3 regions of the Marinomonas maritima genome follow, and region 3 is predicted to be linked to each of the others. Evidence: predicted binding sites of a transcription regulator. Region 3 holds the regulator's gene; each other region holds the start of a gene.

Region 1 (10,199 bases), 590 kb from region 3:
GGGACGTCTAGCACCTCTTTACAAGAATTGTCTAAGATTTCTGTCGATCTGATGAATCAAAATGAGAAGAATATACAAGAGCAAGGCCATGAAACGGAAATGGTTACTCATGCCATTACAGAAATGAGCCTTGCAACAGATGAAATATCACAAAACACGACTAAAGCGTCAAGTATTGCTGAAAAAGTAAAAAATAGCGTTGAACAGGGTAAAAATAGCGCTGTGACAACACAAAGAATCATCAGTGAAATGGCTGAAGAAGTGTCTAAGACATCTAATGATTTAGAAGTTCTTGCAAAAGAAACAGACAACATAGGTACTGTTTTAGAAGCGATTCAAGGTATTGCTGAACAAACCAATTTATTGGCACTGAACGCAGCAATTGAAGCCGCTCGTGCAGGTGAAACAGGTAGAGGTTTTGCTGTTGTAGCGGATGAAGTTCGTACCTTAGCGCAGCGTTCTCAAGAGGCGACAGTGAGTATTCAGACTCTAATTGAAAAATTACAATTGGGTGCGAAAGACGCTGTTGCGAGTATGTTAGCTGGCAATCAGAAAACAGAAGAGTGTCTAAAACACAGTAATGAAACGGTTACCGTGTTTAATGAGGCATTTGATGCTGTGAATAGTATTTCTGACTTGAACATACAAATTGCCGCTGCGGTAGAAGAGCAATCTCAAGTGGCTAAAGATATTCATGCGAGTGTTGGTAATATTCAAGAGATCTCGGTAAATACGACAAAAGGCACACAAAAATGCTCTGATACGAATAACAGCATGGCGACCAGTATTAATGAACTGAATCAAAGTATAAATCAATTTAAAATATAGAACGTTCTACTGCTTGTGAAGGCAACACTTCCTTCACAAGTAGTGACTACAATTACATTCAAAATTTCTAAATGACTCCTCTTAATAGCCTAAATTACTGATGAAAATATGTTGATAAGTAATTTCAATAAATCAATAAGGGAACATACAACAAAGTCGAATTGACGTATCTTAATTTCTTAAAGTGTCTTTTCTACGACTTAGGGAATGTGCGAATAAGTCATATCTTTAGCTTCTGTGAATAAATAATTACATGAAGTATCAACTAGATAGAGTCGTCACTAAAACGTAAAAACGACTTGTTCGCAGCATCCCTAAGTCAAGGTTTTCATACTTTAATTCTGCTTTAGTGTGTTTGTATTCGTGAAGGCTAAACCTACCCCAAAACATTTCTGCCGATGGATAGCATATTACTTCCACTCAATGTACATTGGCAGTTCGATCTTTTCATTTATTAAGATCAACATTGGCTATTTACAGAGCCTAACAGCGTTATCCCTGCAATATTGGCGTTCAAATAGGAGTGCTAGATGCAAGCTAAGTTTTCCGTTCAAATTGATTCTTTCCATAAAATCAGCAAGATTCAAAACGCGTGGTCCAATGAGGATTATCGTGCCCTCATGAGCATTATGGATTTTGACGATGATGTCGATGTCATGGAAGCGACTGAACTCAGAGAGATGTGCATGATGTCGCTCAATGACCTTGAGCCTGCTGACGCGGCAAAGGCAGTGTTGACACATTTATTTCCTGAATTGCCAAAAGGTAAGATAGAGCAAATAAGTCACGATATGATTGATGATCGCTCGTGGGAAGAGTATCCAGATTGTTTGTTTCATGAGCGCTTCTTTAATGCTTATGCGTTATTACGAGAAGCGTTTAATGGGGTTTTCGCGAAACCGGCGGGTGTTGAATTGACCATGACTGTGACAGCCGCACACGATGAAGATATGACGATATTTGATGAGTCGCTAGAGTCTTCTATCGTGCGTTTATTAGCCAGTGGGCAAGGTGATGATGCTTTAATAAATCGTCTGTACGAAGATCAAATTCAAGGAACGCAGTTCCCTGAAGCGCCGGGTATCGTATGGCGGTTGAAGCAGACAGCCGATGCAGGATTAACCCGTCAATTTAGCTTAATCAGTTCCAGTTTTTGGATGGAAAATTTCGAACAAGTCGACGGTTTTAAAGCGGTATCTCATGCCGATATAGATGATTAGATTTTTTTGGTCACCTTGATTGGTTCGTGTGTGATAAGGCTGATAGTTTAAAAGAGAGTAGGTAGGACGGAATTGGTTCTGTTAAAAGATGACGATTAAAACAGTCCTACCTAAGGAGGGTTACGCTTTTTCGGCAGCGAGTCTTGTTGCTTTAATATAGCCTTGAAGCGTGTCTTTTAACTGTAGACGTTGTTTCTTTAATTTCTCTTCTTCTAACGTAGTCGATGGGATAATTTCCTGCTCCCGTTTCTCTACTTCTTTTGTTAGATGATTGTATTCGTCGTAGAGCTTTTTGAAGTGAGCATCGTCCATTTTTAACTGGTGAATGTCTTCTTTATACTCTGGAAATTCGTTGATCAAACTATGGTCTTCGATTGGCATATTTGCCTCCTGTCTTTGTTTGCTTTCATCTTAGGATAGTCTAGTTAAGCCTATCGTCTCTTGATGCTTGTCAGGCTTTTTACTATTTTATTAAAAATAGTAATGGCCTGTTTATTCGCGTTTTCAACGACAAGCTTTAAGTCTAGGCAACACTTCATTTTCTGTTGGTTTTCTTGGTTATTTACTGACAAAAAAAAGCCGTGGTAGAGTTTTCCTATCACGGCTTTTTTTGTAGATCGTTTATGGCTTCAGCTATTTTTCTGAAGTGGCGCGCTTAAAGTGCTGTCTTTAAAGCAAAGTCCCATCTCTAAAATAAAGAGTCCTAGAAATTTAATTCGACTCTTGGTTGGCTGGATTTTGATAAATCTATTTCTGGAGAACAAAGGTAAATGCGTGACGAGCTGATGCCTTCCTTAACTAAATGATCTTTTAAGTAGTGTGCTCGTTCTTGTGCAAGATTTTTTGCTATGTCTTTTGCTGCGTCGTCAATCGAGACGGGTGGATTATCAAATCCTAAGTCAAGATAGCTTGCGACGCCACAAGCTTTAAGCTGGCTGTCTTTTTTGTCTTTCATTAAGGCGATAAGCTGTTTTATAAAAACGTCTTGCGATGCATTCAGGTTGCTTTCTTTGGCTTCAAATAACAGTGGTTCAACACGAATTTTTAGCAGTTGATCACCTGCAAATTGTGCGATGCTGATCACATTCGCGTAAGGCACAAAGGTTTGCATTAAATAGCTACTGGAAGCCGTAAATAGGGCTTTACGCACAGGCAGGAGTAAGAAGTCTTGCCAGCCAAACTCAGGATTATCGATGTCGCCAGAAAGGGGAATGTCTAAATCAATATTGTTTTTACTGTCTTTTAAAATGCTCACCGCAATATTAAGAGGAATGGCGCCCGCTTTGATGACAGAATTGCTTTCTTTGCGTCCTCCTAAATCAAACTCTCTTAATAGAATATGAGAGTTACCATCCAATACACCGTTTTCTGCGTCGAGTTTTAGATCCAAGTCCAACTGCCCAGAATCGATTTGATAGCCCAAAATATTGGCAATATAAGATGAGTAGGGCGGCAACTCCGCTTCTTTAATAATCAATTCACTCTTCATAGTGAGTTTGTCGGCCAGCGGCCAAATGGTGATGTCGCTTTGTAATATGGCGTATTTCCCATTGCGGGCTCTGAGCGCCAATACAGTAGCTTGATCTTTTTTCTTGGTATTGAGTTTTCGTAATGACAGAGTCTCTATTTCTAATGAGCGTAGTAAAGTGGGTGAAATGCTTTTGTCTTGTACATTAATGCTGGAGGTGCCTGTTGTGTCATAGGCTTCTAAAATGACGTAATACGGCGCCTTAAACGCTGGATCTTGCTTGTTAATGGTGCTCTTAACATCTTTTTCTCTAGGTGTGCTTGAACTTTTTAGTGAAGGTTGCGACGCTTTTTGTTGATCCGCTTTTATAAATACAAGATTTTCTAGGCGCTTTTGTTTGTCAATAATAAGGTTCACATTGACTGAATCTGTGGCGATGGTGTTGATACTGGCACCATCTTGGTTTGCTTCTACTTCGCTTATCTTGATACTGCCAATATGGCTTAGCGCTGGTTGCGGTTGTTTGTCGTTTGTATCTGAAAGTGTTTGAGACAAGGTTAAGTCAGCGATATTTAATTGAGCGAATTTGATGTCAAACGTTGGGTCTTGTTGGGTGAACGAAAGACCACTAACGTCTGCGCTCTTCCAAGATGCTGCTCGTTTTTCATTGCTTAACAGACTGTCGAGTAATTGACTTGAAAAGTTTAGGTTAACGCCTTCTAAAATAGATGGTTGCTGATTTTCTTGCTTAACGTTTAATTGCTCTGCAGTGAGTGTTGCGACACCCAGTGAAAATTGTTTTCCGTCAATTTGAGTGGCTTTTAAACCATTAATATTGATGTCTAATTGCGTATTTTGAGCCGTGATGCTATCGCCTTCCTTTCTCACCGAAAGGGTATTAGACAGATTGAAGACGTCATAATTAGCGGTGTTGCCTGCTTGTCGTACCGATAAATTATTGCTTTGTATGTCAGCGGTTAGCGACGCTGTTAGTGCTTCTTGCGGGTCCATAGCAACGGTTAAATTACTTAAGCCAATCTGTGTTGTTCCGTTTTCTACCGCAAGGCTATCGAGTGCAACAGACACGTCAGTCATGTCTATTTTGGTTGTGGTACTTTTGGCCGTAAGGCCCAGTGCATCACGCGTTATGTCCAACGGCGTATTTATGTTCAGTTGACCATATTGTATTACTTGTCCCGTTTGTGTGAAACGAGACTGTTGTGATTGGAGTTCTAGTGTCCCAATCACGGACAATAGATTGGCAGATACGAATTTAATATTAGATTGTGTCAGCTTTAGCGAGGTTGATTGTGTCGCAAGACTGTCTGTCTCGTTTAAATTTAGACCGAGTGCTTCCACTTGCGCCTCTAAATTTAAATTATTTAGCGTCAATGTCGGTTCGCCATCAAGCACATCACGTTTTATATCAAGCGGCGCTTTCATGCTTAATAGGCCAAATTGCATCACTTGGTCCGCTTGTGTGATGTGTGACTGTTCTGATTGAAGCGCTATCGCCCCAGTGATGGACAATTGATTGGCAGAGATATACTCAATATTAGATTGTGTCAGTGTCAGTGAGGTGGATTGTGTCGCAAGGTGATCTGTTTCGTTTAAATGCAGATCGAGTGCCGCGACTTGCACCTCTAGATTTAGATTGTTAACTGAAAATACTGGCGCGTTATTAGCTTGTTTTTGATGGAATTGGAATTTTCCGGCTAGATTGAATTGTCCTTTGCCTTCATTAAAGGGCGATGGTAAAAAATGATGAAAGCTTTCTATTGGGAGGTACAGGTTTTTTATGCTGATATCGGCATTGGCTTGTTCGGGCGTGTAATCAAAGTCGCTATTGATGGATAAGGATGCTTGGTTAACCAGCGCAGACAAAGCAATATTTCCTTTCCAATTGAGTTCATGGCCTGATAAGCCCTTGATAGACAGTGACGACAAGCGGAATGTATCTGATTCAACAGGTTTCGTTAAATCCTGCTGGCGGGATAAATTTACCTGACTGTCAGTCACGGTAATGGCAGGCAGTTTTATTTTCCAAGGCGAATGCGTTGGAGAAACGTCTTCTTGTTTTGTATCGTCGGCTTTGGGTTCGTTTTCTGTATTTTTTGCAAGATATTGAGCGGTATCAATTCCGGCGACAATCCAATGGTTTTCTTGCTGGGCAACGAGCAGGTTTAACCCTTCTATCTTTGCTTCTGATATGTGTACGGTCTTAGTTAGCAGTGGCAATATTTCCACTTCGAAAATAGCGCGTTTTAGTGTCAAGGTGTCTTGGGTTTTGTTATTGATGGTGATGTTTTTCAAATCCACTTTAGGTGGAAAAAAATCAACAGACAGTTTGCCTATAGAAGCGTCTTCGCCTTGTTGATGAAAGTAAGCGATTAGATAATGTTCTGCAACAAACGGCGTCGCCAGCCAAAGCGCCGTGATTAATCCGGTAAGAACCGCGAATGGGTAAAAGACAAAGTTTCGAAAATACCGGCGTTTCATTGTGTTCTGCCTTTTTAAAGATTGTATCCGTGGATAGGATTAATGGGGTTTGTCTTCTACGTTTTTTTGCTTTTCAGTGTGTTCAGTATTTTCTGTACGTATTGGCATTCGTAGTAAGTAAATACTGACGGCTACACCGACAGTTACAAGTCCAATGGTTGCCCACAAACGTGAAACAATAAACATGGACACGGCCATGCCTGCCCACATAAAAAAGATGGCGCGATTTCTTGATCGTTTAGGGATGCCATCAGAAGATTGCCAATCACGAATAATCGGACCAAAAAGTTTGTGGCCAAGTAACCAAGCGTGGAATCGTTCCGAGGATTTGGAGAAACACCAAGCCGCTAGTAAAACAAGTGGTGTAGTGGGGAGTAATGGTAGGAAAATGCCAATAATGCCAGTAATGAGGGAAAGCCACCCTAACATCAATAATAAAATTCGCTTTCCTTGCATAGTGAAACCCACCATATGGATAAAGAAAAAACGAACCTTAAAAAATAAGGCTCGTTCTTAGTGTGGCGCTATTTTCCAGAATGAAAAATGGCGGCCATGTCATCTTCTTCTACTTCATTTTCGATCAAAGGCCAGCCCCCAAGGCGTTTCCATTTGTTCACCATTTCGCAGAATAATTCAGCGGTTTTCTCTGTATCGTATTTCGCTGAATGTGCTTCAGTATTGCTAAAAGGTATTGACGCGGCTTCACACGCCTTAGCTAATACTGTTTGTCCAAACACTAAACCCGCTAAACTAGCTGTATCAAAGCTAGAGAAAGGATGAAATGGGTTGCGCTTAATATCTGCTCGTTCAATCGCCGCATTCAAAAAGCCATGATCGAAAGCGGCATTGTGGCCCACTAAAATGGCGCGCTTACAGCCCACTGATTTTAGTTCTTTCCGAACTTTAGCAAACATTTGAGTCAGCGCTTCCCCTTCTGGTATATCTTGTCTATCCGGTGCAAAAGGGTCAATACCTGTAAAGTCTAACGCTGCTTTTTCGAGATTAGCGCCTTCAAATGGCTTGATCAAAAACTCTAAGGTTTCATAGATATATAAGTCGCCATTTTCATCCACTCGCAGGATACTGGCGGCCATTTCTAGTAAAGCATCGGTTTTTTGATTAAAGCCTGCGGTTTCTACGTCGATAACTACCGGTAGGAAGCCGCGGAATCTATCTTTGATTTCATGGTTTGACAAAAGAAGGTCCTTAATTCTGCCGCTTGATCAACAGTGACGTTGTACAATAGGATCGGATCATAACACAATTGATAATGCTTGAACGAGATGTCTAAATGGGAATTACCCAACAACTTCTAATTCGCACTACACTTTTATTGACTGCTTGCACTTCATTTGGGCAGGCAACTGCATTCACGCAATACCAATCAGGTATTTCGGATTCTGAGTGGTTACTTTCGGGCGACATTTTTTCATGCAGTTTAACGCACCCCGTTCCTCATTACGGCGAAGGTCACTTCATTAAAGAAGCGGGCGAGCCAATGAAATTCATTCTGCAACCAAAGAATGAAAAACTAGGCCCCGGTCAGGTGTATATTATTTCTCAGGCACCAGATTGGTCTCCTGGTGTAAAACCAGAAACATTAGGTATTCTCCCTTACCCTGGTTATGGACTGACGGTTGAAGTCGGCGGAAAAGTGGCCGAGAGAATGCTGACCAGCTTGGATAGAGGGCGTCATCCCGTGGTGGCAGGAACTGCTTGGGAAAACAGTCGAGAGACTATCGAAGTGGGCTTGTCGAACATCAACTTTGCGCCAGCGTACAGCGAATTTCGACGTTGTTTGTCTAGCTTACTGCCAGTGAATTACGATCAAATTGCGCGAACAGCGGCTTTATTTCCGCTTAATGGTGTGAATCTCACGGATCGAATTAGGGCTCGCTTGGATCTTGTTGCTTTGTATGTTTCTTTTGATCCCAGTGTTGGGTACATTTATATTGATGGTCATACCGATGCAATTGGTTCTCGACGCGAAAACCGTGAATTGTCAAAAGTACGTGCTGAAAAAGTAACGGCGTATTTGCTTGAAAAAGGCGTTCCTGCCGAGAAAATTATTTCTCGTTACCATGGTGAACGCTATCCATCTACAACAAACAATACTTCTAAAGGCCGTGAGCGTAACCGACGCGTGACGATACGTTTAGAAAAAGCCGATGCGGGCTAATTTCTCTACAGTTTTTATTGATACAACTACCAAAAAAGAGCCCCGTTTCGCCCAATAATCTACGCGAAACGGGGCTTTTTACTTGCTAAGCAAGAATCGAAATCTTACACTAGCAGCCCCTTTTTTTAATTATTAGCGCCGCCATGTACTGGTTTGAAAGCATTGGTGTGGGAGCGCGATCTCGTTGAGGAGAATAGAAATAATGTCTGACGTGAAGAAGGTAGTGCTTGCCTATTCTGGCGGCCTGGATACTTCAGTAATCGTGAAGTGGCTTCAAGAAGAGTATAACTGTGAAGTGGTTACCTTTACCGCTGATTTGGGTCAGGGTGAAGAAGTTGAACCAGCTCGCGCGAAAGCTCAAGCGTTGGGTATTAAGGAAATCTACATCGAAGACTTGCGCGAAGAATTTGTGCGCGACTTCGTGTTCCCAATGTTCCGTGCTAACACCATTTACGAAGGTGAATACTTGCTTGGTACGTCCATCGCTCGTCCTTTGATAGCTAAACGTTTGATCGAAATCGCGAACGCAACAGGCGCAGATGCTATTTCTCACGGTGCAACGGGTAAAGGTAATGATCAGGTTCGTTTCGAGCTTGGTGCTTACGCATTGAAGCCAGGCGTAAAAGTGATCGCGCCTTGGCGTGAGTGGGACCTGACGTCCCGTGAAACCTTGATGGCTTATTGTGAAAAACACAATATTCCAGTGGATTTCTCAACTAAGAAGAAAAAATCCCCTTACTCTATGGACGCTAACTTGCTGCACATCTCGTTTGAGGGTGACCAGTTAGAAGACCCATGGACAGAGCCAGAAGATGATATGTGGCGTTGGTCTGTGTCTCCAGAAGACGCGCCAAACGAAGCGACTTACATTGAAATCGGTTACGAAAAAGGCGATCCAGTTTCTATCAATGGCGAAGTGATGTCTCCAGCAACAATCTTGGAAACACTGAACAAGATTGGTGGCGCGAACGGTATTGGCCGTGTAGACATCGTAGAAAACCGTTTTGTTGGTATGAAAGCGCGTGGTTGTTATGAAACACCAGGTGGCACTATTATGATGAGAGCGCATCGTGCAATCGAGTCGATCACATTGGATCGTGAAGCGATGCATTTGAAAGATGAAATGATGCCTCGTTATGCCAAAATTATTTATAACGGTTTCTGGTGGTCTGAGGAACGTCGTATGATGCAAGCCTTGATCGATTCTTCTCAGAAATACGTCAGTGGTACGGTTCGTCTTAAATTATACAAAGGCAATGTGACCGTGGTTGGGCGTCAGTCTCCAAATAGCTTGTTCGATAGCTCTATCGCTACGTTTGAAGATGATGCCGGTGCATATGATCAAAAAGACGCTGCGGGTTTCATTAAGTTAAATGCACTGCGTATGCGTATCGCTGCTCAGAAAGGCCGTAGCTTTTTAGACGACGATAAATAAGCCTTTATTCTTATAGAAAATAAGCTTTTAAAAACGTTCCATTCTTAAAGAATAGGAGCGTTTTTTTATTTCTGTACGATTGGTCAAGATTTATTGTGTTATTTGACATAAAATGTCGACTAGTCCTATTTTTGTCGTTCACTCTTGGTCAGTATAAGAGTTGTAAAGTCGACAGTATTATAAAAATAATAGCCGATGAGCTTACCCTGAAGGAAGGGAATTATGACGATTTATAACTTTGGTTCGATTAACCTCGATCACCTTTATCAGCTTGATCATTTTGTTCGACCAGGCGAAACCATGGCCTCTAATAGCTATCAGTGCTTATTGGGCGGAAAAGGTGCAAATCAATCTGTCGCACTAGCAAAAGCGGGTGCCAGAGTGAAGCATGTAGGTGCAATCCACCATAGCGATCAAGCCATTATTAAACAGTTAGAGTCACTTGGTGTGGACACTGACTTAATAAATCAAATTGATGTGCCAACGGGGCACGCTATTATTCAATTAAATAAAGAAGCCGAAAATTCGATTATCTTGTATCAAGGTGCAAATCACGCGCTGACAGAAGAG
Region 2 (10,199 bases), 650 kb from region 3:
CCATTTGGCGTCGGGGAATCTATTGTTGAATGGGCAACAGGGCTTGCTAAATTGGATCGATTGTACCAACAAAGGCCCAGTAGACAGACCAGTTTTGAGTTTATGCGTTACACCCTTGACGCGTTGAATATTGATTATTCCATTGCTAAAGGCAGCGTTGAAAATATTCCGCAAGATGGTCCTGTGGTGATTGTGGCAAATCATCCGCTTGGTGCTATTGAAGGTGTTGTACTGGCCGACTTGGTTGGACGAGTGCGTCAAGACGTCAAAGTATTGGCCAATGAATTGCTTAAGCGCTTGCCCGAAATCAGTGACTTGTTCATTGGCGTGGATGTCTTTGGCGGAAAGTCAGCGCAACGAACCAATGGTCAAGCGATTCGTGATGCACATCGACACCTTGCTAACGGTGGCGTATTGATTGTTTTTCCTGCAGGGGAAGTGTCGACTTACCCTAAGCGAACTTCTTTTAAAAAAGAGCGAACCTTGGCTGACATAGAATGGAGCCAGTCGGTGGCTAATTTTCTAAAGCGAAGCCAAGCCGTCACGGTTCCCATTTTTATTAACGGACAAAACAGTGCTTTGTTTTATCAAGCCGGCCGTGTTCATCCTTTGTTACGCACGGCCTTGTTGGGCAGAGAGTTATTGAATAAAAAAGCGTCGCGGATCGATATTTCTATTGGTAGTGCGATTCCTTTTTCAGAATTGAGTCAATTTGAGAGTAGCCAAAATCTAGTGAGTTATCTGCGTTTAAATACCTACTTGATGAGCCCACAGCAAATTCACACAACCGCAAAACGCAACGAAAATACTGATTTACCGATTATTGCGCCTATCGCCCCAACCATATTAGACGAAGAAATTGCTAACTTGCCCGCTGACATGTTGTTGTTGGAGCAAGGTGAGTTCCGTGTGTATTGTGCGCCAACGCAATCTATTCCTCAGTTAATACAGGAAATCGGTCGTATTCGAGAAGAAAACTTTCGAGCGGTGGGAGAAGGCAGCGGTTTGGCCTGCGATTTAGACGAATACGATCTTTATTATCATCAACTTTTTGTTTGGCATAAGAGTAACAAAGAGGTTGTCGGTGCGTATCGTATGGGAATGGTGGATAAGCTCATCGCTGAACACGGCTTAGAGGGGTTGTATTCACGCAGCTTATTTCATTATGACCAAGCTTTTATCGATACCTTGGATTATAGCCTTGAAATGGGGCGTTCTGTGGTCGCTGCCAAATACCAGCGTAATTTAAATTCGTTGCTGATGCTTTGGAAAGGCATTGCGACGTTTGCTCATCGAAACCCAAAATACACGCATTTATTTGGCCCTGTGAGTATCAGTAATGACTATAGTCATGTATCTCGTCAATTAATTGCGGCTACCTTGTCTATTCATCATTACGATAAAGAAAAAGCGGGGTTGGTGAAAGCTTCTACTCCGCTAAAAAGCAGCAGTGATATTTTCTGGAAACCTAACCTGTTAGCGGCATTGACGACTGTCACCTTGTTGTCGAAAATATTGTCAAGAATGGAGCAGGGCAAAGGATTGCCTGTGTTGATTCGTCAGTATTTAAAAATGAATGGGAAATTGGTGTGTTTCAATGTAGACCCTGCTTTTCATGACTCACTGGATGGCTTAATTGTGGTCAATTTAAAAGACGTTCCCGTGTCGATTTTGGCCAAATACATGGGCCGCCCAGAGGCGGAAGCCTATTTAACCGATGCCAATTTGGCAGTCCCTACCCTAGTAGGAGACAGTCCAGAAGATGAACACTCTGTACCGTAAGTTGGCGCATCAAGATACATAATCACATAAAGCCATAAGGGACGTTTATTTCGAACTGCGTGTGTTCATGCCTCGAATGGCTTTTATGACTTTATCTGGGTGTTGTAGATTAATAATGTGACCAGCCCCTTCAATCATTTCAATGTGTAGCTCGCTGTTTTCAAACAAATGGGTGGCGTATTCTGCATTTTTAGGGTCGACTAAAGTGTCTTGCGTGCCTTGTAAAAGGCTAATTGGAGTGGTTAGTTTAACGAATTTAGGTTGAGCCAATTCCAAGCTGTTGGTTAACCCTAATACTTCTATGTTGGAGTTATTCCATAGGTCAGGAATGACCAAACTAGGCGTCCAATCCAATAGAGTATTATACCAACGAGCCTGTGCTAGAGATGGTTCTAAATCCCCTGCCAAAATGACCACGCCACGTACAAATTCCGGATAATCAGCGGCCAAGATCGGTACCAATGAACCGCCTAAAGAATGCCCCACCAGAATGATTTTTTGGTTCCCATTATGTTGCCAAATATTTTTTAGCATCGGGCCGATCATATCTGATTGAGTTTGTAATGCCGCTGGGAAGTTTCCTGAATGAATCGATTTGCCCCAACCAGGTCGATCTATCGCGATGATACGAAAATTGCCTTTAAACGCATCGTTTTGGAAGTAACGAGCAAAAGAGGACCAGTCACCAGGCGTGCCATGCACAAATACGACCGTATCTCTGGGTGTATTGGTCGGGTCGCTGTTCACATAGTGAAGTTTAAATTCACCTTTTGGACCTTTCATATACAGAATATGATTCTGAATGGTGTTTGGTGTATTCATAACCTGTTGAGCAATCTCTTTATTTTCTTCGATGTCTTTTGGCATCGAACAAGCGGTTAATGCCATCGCAAAAAAACCGATTAGGCAAAGTGTCAGGTTGGAATGCGCGGTGTTCAAAATCAATTTCACGGATTAGGCTCCAAAATGTAAAAATGGCCATTTTAAAGATGGCTAGTGTATGGGGTAGCGTAATGTATTTGCGAATGATTATACCTTTTATAGGCACAAACAAGTGCTTATCATTTTAACGGATGGCTAGGCGTCTATTGTATTCACGCGTGATCGGGCGTCTTTTTACCTACTTATTTCTTTCACTCTCTTTATATTGATCTAAAGCAATGTTTTAAAGCGAAACTGCACTCATAATATTACCTTATAGTAAGTCTCAAATCGTTTGGGGCTTCGGTGGGCGTTAGATAATAAGAACACTCCGTAAGGAATACGTGTCTGCAAACGTCTTTTTTTTCAGTCAAATGAATGGGTTTAAGTCATATGATTAACGAAGCTGTAGTGGAATTATCGCGGTTTCAGTTTGCTCTCACTGTTATGTACCATTATTTATTTGTCCCTTTGACACTAGGGATGGCTTTTTTATTGGCAATCATGGAATCGGTTTACGTGATTACCGGCAAGCAAGTCTATAAAGACATGGTGAAGTTTTGGGGTAAATTGTTTGGTATTAACTTTGCGTTAGGTGTGACAACAGGTTTGACGATGGAGTTCCAGTTCGGGACAAACTGGTCTTACTATTCTCACTATGTTGGTGACATTTTTGGTGCGCCTTTGGCCATCGAAGGTCTAATGGCTTTCTTCCTTGAATCCACATTGGTGGGCTTATTCTTCTTTGGTTGGGAACGTCTGAGCAAAGTAAAGCATTTAATGGTGACGTGGGGCGTCGCGTTAGGTTCTAACTTATCGGCATTGTGGATTTTGATTGCCAATGGTTGGATGCAAAATCCAGTCGGTTCAGAATTCAATTATGAAACCATGCGAATGGAACTAGTGGATTTTGGCGCCTTGATATTAAACCCAGTGGCGCAGGTGAAATTTGTTCACACGGTCTCCGCGGGTTACACCACAGGCGCGATGTTCGTTCTTGTTATTTCAAGCTACTACTTATTGAAGGGCCGTGATCTTGCGTTTGCTCGCCGCTCTTTTGCCATCGCGGCTGCGTTTGGTTTGGCGTCTATCTTGAGTGTTATCCTTTTGGGTGATGAATCAGGTTACGAGCTAGGCGAAGTTCAGAAAGTGAAATTGGCAGCGATAGAAGCAGAATGGGAAACTCAGGAAGCCCCTGCAGATTTCACCTTGATAGGCTTTCCAAATCAAGAGCTTGAAGAAACCGAATATGCAATCAAGATTCCCGGGTTAATGGGGCTCATTGCAACGCGTTCTCTCGACACTGAAGTGGAAGGTATCAAGGAGCTGAAAGCGCATAACCGTCAACGTATTATCAATGGCATTTATGCAAATCAATTGCTTGAAAAATTACGCAGCGGTTCGACCGATCCACTGGTGAAAGAGAACTTTGAGAAAGTAAAAGGCGATCTTGGTTACGGTTTGTTAGTCACGGCGTTTAATGAAGATATGAATAAAGTATCGTCAGAAGATATCGACATGGCGGTGGAATACTCTATCCCAAACGTTGCGCCACTGTTCTTCGCTTTCCGTATCATGGTGGGTTGTGGTTTTGTGATGCTCTTCGTATTTGCGGCGGCTTTCTATCAAAATGCACGTCGACGTATTGGTCAAAATCCTCTTTTCTTGAAATTCATTATGGTGTGCTTGCCGCTGCCTTGGATCGCGAATGAAGCAGGTTGGTTCGTTGCCGAATATGGTCGTCAACCGTGGGCCATTGGTGAAATATTACCGGTTCATGTGGCCGTGTCTAGTTTAACAGCCACCGAAATTTGGATCACCATTGCAGGCTTCACAATCTTATACACCGTGTTCTTGATTGCCGAGATGTATTTGATGATTCGCTTTGCGAAGCAAGGGCCTTCTAGTTTGCACACAGGTCGTTATGCACTTGAACAAGAAACTGCTCAGTTAAAGCAGGAGGTATAAGATGGATTACGAACTATTAAAAGTCATTTGGTGGGTATTGATCGGTGTTCTACTGATTGGTTTCGCCGTGACTGACGGCTTTGATATGGGTGTCGGTAGCTTATTGAAAGTGATCGGCGGTACAGACTCTGAGCGTCGTATCATGATCAACTCGATTGCGCCACATTGGGATGGCAACCAAGTATGGTTTATCACAGCCGGTGGTGCGTTATTCGCCGCTTGGCCTGTGGTTTACGCGACGTCTTTCTCTGGTTTCTATTTTGCGATGATGTTGGTGTTGGCGGCGTTGTTTTTTCGTCCAATTGGCTTTGACTACCGTTCTAAGTTAGAAAACTCAAAATGGCGTAATAGCTGGGACTGGGGCATTGTATTTGGCTCTGCTGTTCCACCTATCATTTTCGGTGTGGCGTTTGGTAACCTGTTACAAGGTGTACCGTTTGAATTTGATCAATACTTGCGTTCAACCTACACCGGTTCTTTCTTTGGCTTATTGAACCCATTCGGCATTCTTTGTGGGCTGGTTAGCTTGATGATGCTGATGACACAAGGCGGCGCTTGGTTGCAAATGAAGACAGACGCGGAGCTACATCGTAAAGCGTCTATGGCAACCGCAGTAACAGGAACTTTGGCCGCGGTCTTGTTCATTGTCGCTGGCATATGGTTGGCTTACGGCATCGATGGTTATGTGCTTACCAGTGTTATTGATGGTAACAAAGCCATGACACCCTTGATGAAAACCGCCGAAGTACAGCCGGGCGCATGGTTAGCAAACTATGACAAATTCCCCGCACTTATCTTGGCTCCACTTATTGGTATTGTTGGTATGCTATGTGCGGCATTGACCGCAGTGATGAAGAAGGGTGCCTTGTCTTTCTTGAGTTCATCTCTGGGTATTGCGGGTATTATCGTCACAGCGGGCGGTTCTATGTTCCCGTTCTTGATGCCTTCATCAAGCAATCCAAACATGAGTTTGACTATGTGGGACGCAACATCAAGTGAAAATACCATGATGATTATGTTTGTGGTGGCTTGTATCTTCGTTCCTATCGTTTTGCTTTATACCTTGTGGAGTTATTTCGTGATGTATGGTCGTTTGACCAAGAAGCACGTAGAAGAAAACACGCATTCTCTGTATTGATGATTAGTTAGGTAGGGCTCGTTGAGCTCTACCTTAGAGGAATAAAATATGTGGTATTTTGCTTGGGTTCTAGGTGTTTTATTAGCCTGTTCTTTCGGTATTATTAACGCCGTTTGGTTAGAGTTTAGTGGTTATGACGGTGAAGAGGAGCAAAAGTAAACTCAATGAGAAAGAACAAGGAAGCAAAAAAAGCAGGTCGAGCGGGTCGAGTTAAAACCCCTGAAGCGATATTTTTAGGGGAATTAGCGAACCAGCAGTCATCAAAATATCGACTTGCTCAAGGCTTTGGTGTGTTGTTCGCGGTGTCGTTAGTGCTTCAAGCGTGGGCATTGGCGAATGTGTTTTCGGACATGGCTCTGCACCAGTCTTTTTCCTTGTCTCTTTTAATCGTAGGTTTATTTGCTTTGTTACTGCGGGCTCTGGCCAACTTTGGCCGAGAACGCATTTGCACCAGCGCAAGCCGTGACATTCGTTACGGCTTGCGTCGTAAATTGGTGTCGCATCTTACTGAGTTGGGTCCCGCCCGCTTAAGAATAGAAGAAGATGCGGCGCTGTCTACACGCGTTTATGAGCAAGTTGATGCGTTAGACGATTTTTTTAGTCGCTATAAACCACAAGTGTTTATGGTGACCTTGATTCCCTGTGTCATTCTACTGTCTGTTGTTTCTGTGTCTTGGGTCGCTTTTTTCGTTTTTATGATGACCGCGCCGTTAGTAATTCTTTTTATGATTTTTGTGGGTCACAAAGCCGCTCAGGCTAATCGACGTCAATTCAGTGTACTGGCTATGTTATCAAATCAGTTTATGGATTTGAGTCAGGGCTTATCCGAATTAAAGCGCCTTAATCGTACCAGTGAAGCCAGAACTCGATTGTCAGAGAGTGCTGCGGCGTACCAAAAAACGACGATGAGCGTATTAGTGTTGGCCTTTTTATCCACGGCGACATTAGAGCTTTTTGCGTCGCTCTCGATTGCGATGATCGCTTTGTATCTTGGCTTAGGTCTGTTAGAAATATTGCCGTGGCAAGTGGGGGAGTCTCCCGTTACTTTGACCCAAGCCATGTTTTTGTTATTGCTCGCACCAGAATTTTATTTGCCGTTGCGCCAGTTAGGGAATGACTACCACGCGAAGCAAAAAGCGGAAGCCGCCGCGACGGATTTATTGGAAATATTAAACACCGCAGTGGCGAGGCCCAATACGGCTAAATCGACGGTTTCTAGTGCCTATTCATCTGCTTCTGAAACAACGATTAATAAAATATCGAACGAGAATCCACCTATCTTTATACGTTTCCAAAACCTAAGCTGGTGCGAAGAAGGGCGTTATCGATTAGCGCCGATCACTGCGAATATCAACAAAGGTGAGCGCGTCTGGATGAGCGGTGAATCTGGCGTCGGAAAATCCAGTTTATTGCATCTTTTACTGGGTTTTGAAGAAGACTATCAAGGCCAGTTTTTGATCAAAGGAAACCCTTTTCATACTGTTAGTTTGCCCGAGTGGCGAGCTAAATTAGCTTGGTTGCCGCAAATCCCCGAATGGGTGAATGGCAGTATCCGCCGTAATTTGCTTTTAGGTCTTGGAAGCAGAGAGGGCATCGAAGCACCGAGTGAAGAAGAATTACAAGCTGCTTTGATGAAAAGCCAATGTGATGAATTTATTCACGCTTTGCCAGCAGGATTAGAAACAAAGCTGACAGAGCTTGGTGCGGGATTATCTGGCGGGCAAATGCAGCGCCTTTCTATCGCACGGGCGCTATTGTCGAAAGCGGATATTTGGTTGCTCGACGAGCCATGCTCAGGTTTAGACAAAGAGACCGCGCAAGCAGTATTAGAGACTCTAGATCACGTATCAAAAGGAAAAACCTTACTGATCGTTAGTCATGACACGCACCCGATAGTATGGGCAGACAAACATTGGGCGCTGACTAAAGAAGGTTTTGCATGAGTATTTGCGTAAAGAAAACCTCGATGCTATCGCTTAAAAAACTGTTACTGGCAAATCCTTGGGGCTTTGTTATTCCCGTTATTTTGGGCGTGGTTGCCAGCTTGGCAGGAGTGGCTTTATTGGGTATTTCTGGCTGGTTTATTTCGGCGGCGGGTTTAGCGACAACGATGGGCGTTGGTCTGATTTTTAATTATTTAACCCCCGGCGCGATTGTTCGTTTTATGGCGATACTTCGCACCTCCGGACGTTATGGCGAACAAGTCACAGCGCACAATCATTTACTGGGTTTACTGCGTATCTTACGCCTTTGGGTGTGGGATCAGCGTGTCGCGAAAGACCCAGCCAATCTACATGAGCAAAGCCGAGGTGATTTATTACAGCGCCTCGTCAGCGACCTTGACCAAATTATTCGATGGCCGTTGGTGGTGTTTTTACCTTGGGTTTATGCGTTATTGAGTTATGTTGCGGTGTCGGTTTTGGCCTATTTTATTTTACCTACATTACTGTGGCCATTAGCGATTGCAGCCGTATTTCATGTCTTCATTGTGCCGTATGTGTGTGGGTATTTTGCCAGCCACGCCGTGCACGTAGGACAGATTCTTGGTGTTCATCGTCGTAGTCGTTTTGTTAGCTTATTTTCCGCGTTGATTACCTTAACCATTCGTGGTCATTGGAAAGATTATGCCCACCGCCTTGGGCAACTAGACGAACGCCAAAGACAGACGGAAATTCGTATCCAGCAAGCAGTCAGTACAGGGCGATTATTGGCCTATATAGTGACGATTCTATTGTTCATTAGCTGCTTTTATTTACTCAGTGATTATCAAGAAGACCTTAACCTAGAAAATACAGGTCGTTGGGTGCTGGTGGACGGTGTGCAGGGTACTTGGGTCATTGGCTTCATGTTGTCTTTATTAGCGGTCAATGAATTGGTTTTACCATTAGTGCAATCCTTCGTGGCGCAAGGGCAGTCACAAGTCGGTTTGCGCCGCTTGAATCAACTTCATCAAGAACCCAACCACCAATCTAATATTAAGATTAATACAATCCAACGGATGAAATTTACCCACTGGCGCGGTTTTCATGCGTCTAGCGGCATGGGCAACCAGGCTATTGATTTCCAAGTAGAAGCGGGCGACACGGTTTGGATACGAGGCGCGAGCGGGTCAGGTAAATCGACGTTATTGGCATCTGTCGCCGGTGATTGTTTGTCCTCTGGCGAGTCGTTAATAAACAGTGAAAAATGCGATGTCTACAGCAATTCGTTCTATCAATCGCAATTGAGCTATCTGCCTCAATCACCGTATATCTTCCAACAAAGCATTGCCGCCAATCTACTGCTTGGCGACCCTAACGCGACGGACACTCAGTTATGGTCGGTATTAAAAGCAGTTGCCCTAGCTGAATGGGCAAAAAGCCTACCAAACGGATTGGAAACCTTACTCAGCTCCCAAGGACGAAACTTATCCGGAGGCCAACGTAAACGCCTCGCGTTAGCACGCTTATTGCTCAGACAGTCTTCCGTCTTGCTGCTTGATGAACCATTCGACGGCTTGGACAAAGCCACCATAGAAACGATTTGTCATTCACTACAGAACGGCTACAAACCGGATATCTTAATCCTAGTTAGCCATGTGAGTAACCGCATTGGCGACAACGCGAGAGTCATAAAGCTCTAGTTCTTATTCCCTCCCCTTATGTCTTCCAAGGGGAGGGGTTGTTTCTTTGGGTCTTCAAATGTATTTGCTTCCATTCAAACGCTTTGTATTCTCGACCTTTTTTCCGCTCTGCTGAGCGGGTAACTTTTGCCAAACGACGCAAAAGTAACCAAAAGGTCTCTTTAAGATCTTTAATGCCTGATTTTTTTCATCGAGAAATAGCTTTTGCGACGCTCTGGGGCAGTAAGGCATAGATTGGTTGTGTTGTGTGAGTGAACCTTTCTGTTAATGACTCTGAAACGCCATAAAGTCGCGCAACTTCGTTGCGTCGAACTAACTTCTAGAGCGGAAAAAAGATTGAGACACGTCATTCCCGCGAAGGCGGGAATCAATCTCTTATGATCTATGGTAAGTCGTGGTTTTAGCCCGACGCGGAATTTTTGATATACGATTTATTTTGTATTTATCAGCGTTCTCTGAAAATAATCACAGTCTTTCGCGTTGGTGCTGGTAGGGAATAAGAAAGTCTTTTAGTATTAATAGATGATTTATAGCGCAGAAATAACGCTCTGTGGATAAAATAAATAGCACGCATGCTCGTTTTTCCAGTTTTGAATTTCGTTAATGTCCTTATAGAATCTTTATTATTCATATGGTTATAAGGATATTTTGAGGTTTTAGAAATTGTCTAAACGAGCGTGCGCACTATTAAAATTTTATGTACCAAGGCCAGCTTAAGCTAACCCTGCCATATAAAGTTTAATTTCTACCTGACATAACTCCGCCATC
Region 3 (10,199 bases):
TCGCTATTGGGGCAACAGTAGACTTCTAATTGCACTGCGTTAACGACTAAAAATAAAAAAGGTGGCCTTGGCCTAATGCTGCTCACTTAAGCGGAGCAGCATTACGAGATACCGGATATCTCGTCTTTGATTACTTGACCAAGCAAGATCGATTAAGCCTCGCTTTCTTTCGTTCCAGAAATAAATTACACACTCCAGACCTTAAGCTCCTTAAGACGCACTCCTGTCTTCGATTCTGGCTTAGCCGCTGCCATCACGATCAAGCTGGAAGCAATAAAAGTAAACGCCATTTTAAATCGCTCGTTAAACATGTGCCGTCGCATGACTCACCTCTCGATGCACGGTGCTGTATGCCAGTAACATCACCCACATTTCTTGATAGATTCAATCGACTTTCTTACTGCGCAACATAATGACGTTGTTAAACATGGAAGATTTGATGTCACGATATCCCAGTTCAATTTTCCATCACCGATGATACAACTGAGCAATTTTGTCAGCAGGGTAGTTGCTGATAGGAAGTGATGTCAGTACCATCTTGGCTTTACCTTGAACGTTATAATTCGGGCAGACTGGCTTTTTTTGTGGCATGGACCCAGTTTCCTAGACAATTGCTAGCGCTACCGAAGTGTTCTCGTAACTCTGGAGTATCCGGGGTGCGAAAATGACACCATCAATCAAATACTTACAGCCCTTGCCAATCATCCTGAGCAAATCGCTCATTGGCCCAATGCTCACCTGTTCGATGGAAAAGCCACCAAACCATGTCGCTACCTTGCTTGAGATGCGCTACTTTTGGTAAGGAGCTGCTCCGATGCCACCAACCCTTCTGAAAAAATATTTAAGCATCTCGCGACTTCTTCGATCGCTTCATCCCGAAAAAGAGCCACACCCAAGACTAACCAAAGAACTTGATCTTCCGGTAAGCGTCGTGCCTGATGCTTGCGCTTGAAGAAAGAGTTAATACGGAACTGGAATATTCAGAGTGAAGGTCGAGTGACCTGAGAATACATGAAGTTCATCGATGCTAAGAAGTAACTGCTGAATAGACACAAAAAAATCCGATTAAGCTTTCTTAATCGGATTTTCTGAGGCTACTCCATTAAATTCAACCCTTAAGTGAACGTAATTAGACCTTGACCACCTTTTTTATAATTTTGATGTTAACTAAAATCACTCTCCATCATAGGCGCACAGGCTAAAGACAGGAATATCACTGTCTCTTAACTTCTGACTTCCGCCAAGGTCTGGTAAGTCAATAATCGCTGCGACTTCTTTGATATTTGCACCTTGCTTAGTCAATAACTTAATCGCCGCGAAAAGCGTACCACCAGTGGCAATCAAATCATCAAACAACAACACTTCATCTCCAGCCTTTACTGCGCCTTCTTGAATTTCTAATTCCGCCTCACCGTACTCTAAAGCGTATTTCTGTGAAATGGTTTTACCTGGAAGTTTGCCTTTTTTTCTAACTAAAATAAGAGGTTTCTGCAGCTCGTAAGCCAATACTGCCGCGATCAAAAAACCGCGAGCATCAATACAAGCAATATGAGAAATGTCCGTGGATATGTAACGATGAACATAAGCGTCTACCACCATCCTCATGCCTTTAGGGTCGCTAAAAATAGGCGTAATATCACGAAAGCTAACGCCTTCTTTTGGCCAGTCTTCTACAGTTTGTATTAGTGATTTAACATAAAAATCGTCGTAAAGCATATCTAGTAGCGCCTCAATATATCAATCAAATTCGAGCAATTTTACCACAATCGCTAGCAACCCCAATGAGTTTTTGCATTTCGGGAAAATTGAGTATTTCGATTTCTTTGCCATCGACGTGTATTAATTCACTTTTTTGGAATCGTGTAATCACACGACTCACAGTTTCAACCGCTAAACCAAGATAATTCCCTATCTCACCACGAGACATAGACAAACGAAACGATGACGCCGAATAACCACGTATTTTAAACCGATTAGATAAGTTCAGTAAAAAAGATGCCACTTTTTCATCTGCATTCTTTTTACCCAATAAAACCATCATTTGCTGATCATCAGAAATCTTACGACTCATTATTTTAAATAATTGGTGCCTTAAAGAAGGGATCTGAACAGAAAGGTCTTCTAAGTGACTAAATGGAATTTCACATACTGTTGTTGTTTCCAAAGCCTTTGCTGAAACAGGGTACTTATTTGAGTCAATTCCACTAAGACCGACTAACTCACTAGGGCAATAAAAGCCTGTGATTTGTTCTTCTCCATAAGACGTAATGTTAAACGTTTTTAAGGTGCCGGAACGAACGGCATAAACAGAGTGGAAGGCATCCCCTTGACGAAATAAAAACTCACCTTTTTTTAGAGGTTTTTTACGCTCAATGATTTGATCTAGTTTGTTGATGTCTTCATCCGCTAATGCAATGGGTAGGCATAACGCACTCAAACTGCAGTTTTGGCACTGCGATGTGAGTGGACTATTAAATCGTGACGGCGTGTGTGCCATTGACATGTAAATCTCCCTGATCTCGATTTTTAAATTACTTTTGAGTATTTTATGGTGCTACTTAGATACTTATCGAAAACCATACAAATACAGCGAATAAGCAATCTGCCGCGTTCCGTAACCTTAATCGTGGCCTGCATTCCATAATAATCAATTTCAACCATGCCATCTTCGATCATAGGCTTTAGATTGTCTACCTCCTCGGCGAAATATTCAAAGAAGCTAATGTTATATTTTTGCTCGATGAGTGCTGTAGTTAATTCAAATTGAGCAATCAACGTCATGATAATTTGATGGCGTATCCGATCATCCACGTCACTGATATACCCTTTGGCAATGGCGAGCTGACCTTTCTCAATACTACTCCTATAATGTGAAAGATCCGTATAATTTTGCATGTAAGTACCACTTAAATCGCTAATAGCTGAGACGCCAAAAGCAATTAAATCTGTACCAGCGTGCGTAGTGTAACCTTGAAAATTGCGCTGTAATCGCCCTTGTTTTTGTGCCTTGGCCAAGCTATCACTGGGCTTTGCGAAATGGTCCATTCCAATGTATTCATATCCGGCCGAAATTAAAGATTCGATGCTCATTTTTAGCAAATCAAGCTTCATACTTGGTGCTGGTAAGCTTTCATCCAATATGCGCCGTTGAGATCGAAACCGTTCTGGCAAATGAGCATAATTAAAAAGAGAGATTCTTTCTGGCGATAACGCGACGACATCCGCTAACGTCGCCCTAAAACCTTCCATTGATTGATAGGGTAGGCCATAGATTAGATCGAAGTTTATAGACTTAATATTTAGCTCTCTTGCATAGCCAACCAAATCGGCAACCATTTTTATAGGTTGAATCCGATGGATAGCCTCTTGAACTTTAGAATCAAAGTCTTGAACGCCGATACTGATTCTATTAATGCCCATTTCAGTTAGTAATTTAAGCTTAGAGTGCGTAATTTCACGCGGGTCAATTTCGATACTGTAATCTTGAGTTCCGTCGTTAATCAAGTTGAAATGCTGCTTTATGTCACTAAACAACGACCTAATAAGCTCTTCTGTTAAAAAGGTCGGCGTACCTCCGCCAAAATGCAACTGCGTTACTTTTCTTGTGCGATCCAGCATAAGGCTGCGCAGTCTCATCTCCTCACCCAAGAGTTCAACGTACTCGATACCTTTATCATACTGTTTAGTCACAATTTTGTTGCAGGCGCAGTAATAGCAAAGGTGGGCACAGAAAGGAATATGGAAATACAAGCTAAGCGGTTTTTCTGATGGCATTAGCATTTTATCGATCAAAGCTATTTTATTTATCGTTGAGTCAAATTGTGGCGCAGTTGGGTAAGAAGTATAGCGAGGTCCAGATAAGTCGTACTTGCCAATAAGTGAAGAGTCCCAGATCATGGTGTGTTCCTATTAAAATTTCTAATAGGAGTGTACTCTTTTGTTGCGTGTAATCTTCTGATCTAAATCAATGATTACCACCCCGATTAAGAAAGTTTGAATGAAAAACCTTGTGTTTTATAGCCACCAAGGTTCTAACCCTTTCTCGAATCTGATCTAATACCATTTTCAAAAATGGTCATCATGAATACTTTCCCTTTTTATATCGCTCATGGCGCAGGTGCAGGTCACAATAACCCTTTCTTAAAGCGACTTTGTGAGGCAATTTCAGAGCAAAGAAAGCACACTGTCATTCCTGTCACTTTTTCCTACATGCAAGAGCAGGAGCAGTCGGGCAAAAGAAGACCACCACCTCGTTTCAATACTCTGATTCCCGAATACAGTGATTTAATTAAACATGAACAAGCCTGTATTGTCGGTGGCAAATCAATGGGGGGACGAGTAGCGACGCAGCTAACAGAGCTTGCTATGGTAAAAGCGGTAGTCTGTTTCGGCTTTCCTTTTTATCCAGCAGGTAAGCCCGAAAAAAATAGATTGTCTTTCCTATCAAAACTTCAGGTTCCATGTCTCATTATTCAAGGAACAAGAGATCAGCTCGGTTCTTATGAATGGGTCAGCCAACAACCGCTACCGAACCTTGTTGAAATTATTTGGGTAGAAGGCGCCGATCATGATTTTAAAACACTGAAAAAACACGGTAGAACAATAAACGACACCATTTCAGAATTGGCAACTAGCACTCATAACTGGTTACAAGCAAACACTTAAATGGCTCACAAAGCTTTGAATATTTTCATTGAATAGATAATTATTTATTAAACATTGAGAGGAAGACTATGGAACACCACGCTCTACTTGATGCAACCGATTTACTGTGCCCAGAACCTGTAATGATGTTGCATGTTGAAATGCGCAAGCTGCCTGCCAAAGCCATTTTAAAGGTCATCGCGACAGATCCTTCAACAACGCGCGACATTCCGAAGTTCTGTCAATTTCTTGGCCATAAATTAATACAGCAAGAACAAGAGGGCGGTTGTTATTACTATTGGATAGAGAAGAAAGAAAAGTAATCAAAAAAAGAGTCTAGATTACTTAAAATCTAGACTCTTTTTTATATTATAAAATGATAAATCGATTGTTAAGCGACTTTTAGTTTTTTGGCATGATCTTTATATCCAAGAATTGCACTTTGATAAGTATATGCAAAACTAGAAAATGCAACATCGATATCCAATCGAAGCTGACGAACAACATCGTTAGACGAAATCACACCTCGTATTGCTTTGGTGTCTTCATCAATAACAAGTAAATGTTGAAGTAAATTGTGTCGCTGACTAAACAGAAGCGACTCAATGTCTGAATTTTTCAATGAAGTATAAGACAGCGCAAGTAACCCTTCTTTTGCTCTCATCAAGTCAGCAACCATCAATTCTGAACGTTTAAATCCATTAGCTACCTGCTTGATAAAGACATCTTCAGACAAATCATCAAGACTAATAACGCCAATAAAATGATTATCTGCATCAACCACTATCTTCATCCGTACATGCTCTTTTTTCATCAATTGAACAAGTTCGTCCGCACGCGTACTGGACTCAATCACTCGTGGCCCTGCTGTTGTAAAATCTGTAAAAACAGACAAGGCAGAAGAATAAATATTTATATCCTCTGTTGTGGCAGGCCAGATAAGATTGTTTACGTTTTTTGTAGAGACATAAGTTAGTGTTTTCATGATAGAACCCCAGTAAAAAAATAGAAAAATGATTTGGGTCGGCTATATCAATGAAAAGGGTGGGGCTCGTGGATTATGAATACTGTCGTTAACGTTAGCGACAATAGGAAAGCGGTAAGAGCGAATAGAAGTGAACGTTACTGCACAACTACCGGTGCGAAAAGAGCAAAAAGTAGTACATTCATTATCAGATCCATTTTCTTGATCTGGAACAACGACCTCATCACACCTTTGCTCTACAGTAGGCTCTAACCAACGAAATTGACTTACTTCTTGAGCATTGGCGCGCTGAGATATCGTCAATAAAGACGACACAATCACGACAATGATCATAAGTAATTGAATTTTCATGGTGTGAACTAGCCCTTCTAACCCTTGTTTTATCTACTAAATATAGGCCCGCTACTTAGGAAATCACAGTCTTTTTTGAAAAATGCCTCATATTTTCACGATCGTGCGCTTTGTCGGCCAAATGAGACCTAATTCAAATAAACTTGATCTATGTCGCCTTTCCCTTCTAGTTACTCAGCTAATCTGTGTGCGAGTTTATTTATCCATTGGGGGTGTGTTATGAAAGCGGCTGTTGCTAGTAAGTTTGGCTCTATTCTAAAGATCGAAGATATCGCCAAACCTATCATTGAACCTCACCAAATACTCGTTAAAATCCATGCTTGTGGTGTTTGTCATACGGACTTACATGCCTGCCACGGTGATTGGCCGGTAAAGCCTACGCTGCCCTTGGTGCCTGGACATGAAGGGGTTGGTGAAGTCGTTGAAGTCGGAAGCGCTGTAAAGCATTTGAAAAATGGAGATCGAGTTGGCATTCCATGGCTTTATAGTGCATGCGGCCACTGTGAATACTGCCTTAGTGGTAATGAGAACCTATGTTTGTCCCAACAAAACTCAGGCTATTCAGTCAATGGTAGTTATGCTGAATTTTGTGCCGCTCATGCTGACTATGTCGTAAAGATCCCCGAAGGCCTTAGCTATATTGATGCGGCGCCATTATTTTGCGCCGGCGTAACAACCTATAAAGCGCTTAAAGTATCAATGGCTAAACCTGGAGATTGGGTAGCTATTTTTGGCATTGGCGGACTAGGCCACTTAGCGGTTCAATATGCGGTCGCTATGGGATTAAGAGTGGTGGCGGTCGATACAGGTAAACCAAAACGAGACCTAGCCATGTCGCTTGGTGCTGAACATTACTTTGACTTTAAAACCGACGATGTTGTAAAAAGCATTCTCGACACAACGAGTGGTGTACACACCAGTGTTTGTACTGCGGTCAGCAAGGTTGGCTTTAGACAAAGTTATGATGTCATAAGGCGTGGAGGTAAATGTGTATTGGTTGGTTTACCACCAGAAGACATGGCATTACCTATATTCAATACCGTTCTTAATGGTGTCAGTGTGGTTGGCTCCATTGTTGGTACCAGAAAAGACCTTGAAGAATGTTTGGAATTTGCGGCTCGTGGCAAGGTAAAAGCGATTATTGAAGAAAAGAGACTCGAAGACATTAATGACATTTTTGAAGACATGGAGAAAGGTGAAATTACAGGGCGAATCGTTATGTCTATGTAATGAATCACGAGACATAAAAAAGGAGCGAATCCCTACAGTATCGGGTTTCCGCTCCTTTTAGTGTTTTATTACCGTCGCGATGATTAAACTGCGGCTGGCAACATAATAGTCGCCTCACCTGTTACAACCACTTTACCTTCACACTCGCACACCGTTTTTAGCGTCGCTCGGCGACGACGCACATTAATATCCGTCACAGTCACTGTTGTCACAACTTCTTGTCCAATAAAAACAGGCGATCGAAATTTCAGTGTTTGCTCTAGGTAAATGCAGCCAGGTCCAGGTAGTTGCGTGCCAATCGCGGCAGAAATAAACCCGGCCGTTAGCATGCCATGAGCAATTGGTTGACCAAAAGAAGTGGTTGCGGCGTATTCTGCATCTAGGTGAACGGGATTGGTATCGCCAGTCACTTCCGCAAAAGCCTGCACATCTGCTTTGGTCACCGTTTTACGATACTCAACACTTTGATCAATAGAAAGTTGCTCTAATGTATAGCCAGAAGTCATTACCAATCCTTATATTGTATTTTATCGCTATGGTACACTTTCGGCGCGCCATTCTTAAGAGGTATCTATGGTTAAGTTAGTGATTTTTGATTGGGACGGTACCTTATTCGACTCCATCGATAAAATTTGTTTTAGCATGTTACAAGCGGGGCAATTAGCAAAGGCGCCAGCTAGAGAAAAAGAGGATATAAAAAACACCATTGGTTTATCGCTGGATAAAGCCGTTGCAGTCGTTTGGCCTGAACTATCGATGACAGAGCAAAACATCATTATTGAGCATTATAAAGGCATTTATGTCGCGGCAGATCAAACGCCAGCAGAGGCGTATCCAGGCGTGATTAACGTATTAAACCAACTCCAAGGTGCCGGCGTAAAACTAGCGGTTGCTACGGGGAAAAGTCGTAAAGGGCTTGAAAGAGCCATGACATTGACCAATACAAACCATTACTTCATTACAACGCGGTGTGCCGACGAAGCATTGTCTAAGCCTGATCCTTTAATGCTTGAGCAAATACTCACGGAATTGAACATAGCACCAGAGCACGCGATCATGATTGGTGACACAGAATACGATTTAAACATGGCAACCCATGCCGGCATGAAAAGCATCGGAGTCACCTACGGCGCACACCATGAAATCCGCCTTAAAGCTTGCCAGCCACATGCGCTCGTGAACGATTTCAATCAATTATCAACTATTTTAGGGTTATAAATAATGAGCTGGACTGAAGACGAAGATAAAAACGAATCGCTTAATCAAAATACAAATGCGCCTAAGCAGCCAATTGAATCACAAGTAAAAGAGAATCTAGACCCGAACAAAGAAATTTGGACATTACTTGAAAAGACACTCAGTGAGAATCTTATCGAGAAACGACGCGCCAGACGCTGGAAGATCTTTTTTCGATTTTCAATGCTGACCATCATATTGGCGGTTATAGTTGGGTGGTTTATGCAATCTAATTTGCAAGATGCCAGCTTAGAAGATGGTATCGTCGCGATGATTCCAATGCGTGGCGTTATCGGCGCTGATGCAGAGATTGAGTCGTCAGACTTTGTTAACTTACTTGATGACGCCTATCAAAATAGCCGTCTTAAAGGCGTTATTATTGAAATGAACAGCCCAGGCGGTAGCCCTGTTCATTCCGGCATTATTTATGATGCTATTCGCGCTAAAGAGCAGGCTTATCCAGAGATTCCGGTATTAGTAGTCGTTGAAGATATGGCTGCTTCAGGTGGGTATTATATCGCGTCTGCTGCCAGTGAAATCTACGCAGACAAAGCCAGCTTAGTAGGCTCTATTGGTGTGATTTCTTCAGGTTTTGATGCCAGCAATTTACTTGAAAAAATTGGTGTGGAACGTCGCACTTTCACTGCGGGTCGCAATAAGGCTTTTCTAGACCCATTCTCACCAATGACAGACGAAGCCAGAGACAAATGGCAAGCCGTGCTAGATGAAACGCATCAGCAATTCATCAATGCAGTTAAAGAGGGCCGTGGCGACAGACTGACGATCACCGATGATGTCTTTTCTGGCATGGTGTTCACCGGTTCTCAAGCGGAAAGGATTGGCTTAATAGATGGTTTATCTAGTGTTAATGAACTACTAAACACGCGCTTCCCCAATGCTACGCCCATTTTCTTTGAAGCTAAGCAAGACTCATGGAGAGAACTGGCCAAAGAGTTTGGTGTCGAAATGGCCACAAAAATACTAAGCACTACCCGTATTCAATAAAGGCTATTTCTCTTTCTAAAAGCCCCTAGGGGTTTTTTATTGCCTAAAATAAGAGGTTGGCGCGTTTTTACGGAGCTAGAAACTGTCTAGAAAACTGAGTCCATACTGACTAACGGCTTATGTATAACTTATGATATATTTAATAAAATAAATTCTGTATTTATCAAATCGATACACTAGGAACAAATCCATGGCTCGTAAAGCAAACATAGCACGAGAAGAGATTCATCAAGCCTGCTGGGAGTTAATAGAAAAAAACACTTTCCCTAACATCCCTCGTTTAGCCGAGCATTTTTCCCTAAAAGATGGGCGACGCTGTTCAAACACCACCTTTATGAATGCTATTGCAGAATGGGAAGGCGCTTATAAAGAGCACCAACAACACCAACTTCAAGAGCTAAGTGACACTTTGCTACCGATTTTTAAACGATTTTCAAGAGAAGTCACACAAAATCTCGGGCAGTTACTTGATGAAAAATCAACTGATTTAGAGCAACATCAAATACGCAAACAAGAAGCCACGGAGGGTGGTTTCCTATCCTTGTCTTCCGCCTTGATAGAACTACAAGAAACACATGACGCATTAACAATAGAACACAAAAAAAATTGCTCACACTCAGAAGACTTACAAAAAAAATTAGCCTTTAGTGATCAACGATATCAAGATGTGCTCTCCCACAACCATGTATTAAACAGTCAGTTAAAACAGGAGCAAAAGGACAATGCCGAACTTAGAATAAACCTGTCC

The links. The regulator FNR, encoded in region 3, switches genes on or off when oxygen is low (the NO sensors DNR and NnrR bind a similar motif). The targets are predictions, from matches to a motif close to TTGATNTANATCAA.
Region 1: M3I01_RS07050 (YdcH family protein) is a predicted target of FNR. The motif match lies at 2,490-2,503, and genes of this name have one in related genera.
Region 2: M3I01_RS06760 (cytochrome ubiquinol oxidase subunit I) is a predicted target of FNR. The motif match lies at 2,930-2,943, and genes of this name have one in related genera.

The regions. Positions count from the first base shown of each region.
Region 1 covers NZ_JAMZEG020000002.1:197,357-207,555, forward strand. Annotated here, with positions in the region: gene M3I01_RS07040 (methyl-accepting chemotaxis protein) at 1-828, shown strand, start outside; gene M3I01_RS07045 (hypothetical protein) at 1,359-2,048, shown strand; gene M3I01_RS07050 (YdcH family protein) at 2,169-2,429, opposite strand; gene M3I01_RS07055 (DUF748 domain-containing protein) at 2,752-6,015, opposite strand; gene M3I01_RS07060 (YbaN family protein) at 6,055-6,471, opposite strand; gene rnt (ribonuclease T) at 6,540-7,211, opposite strand; gene M3I01_RS07070 (flagellar protein MotY) at 7,307-8,194, shown strand; gene M3I01_RS07075 (argininosuccinate synthase) at 8,397-9,629, shown strand; gene M3I01_RS07080 (ribokinase) at 9,852-10,199, shown strand, end outside.
Region 2 covers NZ_JAMZEG020000002.1:137,031-147,229, forward strand. Annotated here, with positions in the region: gene M3I01_RS06750 (lysophospholipid acyltransferase family protein) at 1-1,782, shown strand, start outside; gene M3I01_RS06755 (alpha/beta fold hydrolase) at 1,828-2,733, opposite strand; gene M3I01_RS06760 (cytochrome ubiquinol oxidase subunit I) at 3,097-4,671, shown strand; gene cydB (cytochrome d ubiquinol oxidase subunit II) at 4,673-5,809, shown strand; gene cydX (cytochrome bd-I oxidase subunit CydX) at 5,858-5,968, shown strand; gene cydD (thiol reductant ABC exporter subunit CydD) at 5,974-7,752, shown strand; gene M3I01_RS06780 (amino acid ABC transporter ATP-binding/permease protein) at 7,749-9,431, shown strand; gene M3I01_RS06785 (SDR family NAD(P)-dependent oxidoreductase) at 10,170-10,199, opposite strand, start outside.
Region 3 covers NZ_JAMZEG020000002.1:784,256-794,454, reverse strand. Annotated here, with positions in the region: gene M3I01_RS09750 (YfaZ family outer membrane protein) at 1-29, shown strand, start outside; partial or broken gene M3I01_RS09745 (transposase domain-containing protein) at 131-1,047, opposite strand; gene M3I01_RS09740 (adenine phosphoribosyltransferase) at 1,174-1,716, opposite strand; gene fnr (fumarate/nitrate reduction transcriptional regulator Fnr) at 1,742-2,503, opposite strand; gene hemN (oxygen-independent coproporphyrinogen III oxidase) at 2,527-3,897, opposite strand; gene M3I01_RS09725 (alpha/beta family hydrolase) at 4,081-4,665, shown strand; gene tusA (sulfurtransferase TusA) at 4,734-4,967, shown strand; gene M3I01_RS09715 (CBS domain-containing protein) at 5,036-5,629, opposite strand; gene M3I01_RS09710 (hypothetical protein) at 5,672-5,980, opposite strand; gene adhP (alcohol dehydrogenase AdhP) at 6,200-7,210, shown strand; gene M3I01_RS09700 (MaoC family dehydratase) at 7,294-7,716, opposite strand; gene M3I01_RS09695 (HAD-IIIA family hydrolase) at 7,784-8,428, shown strand; gene sppA (signal peptide peptidase SppA) at 8,432-9,451, shown strand; gene M3I01_RS09685 (hypothetical protein) at 9,642-10,199, shown strand, end outside.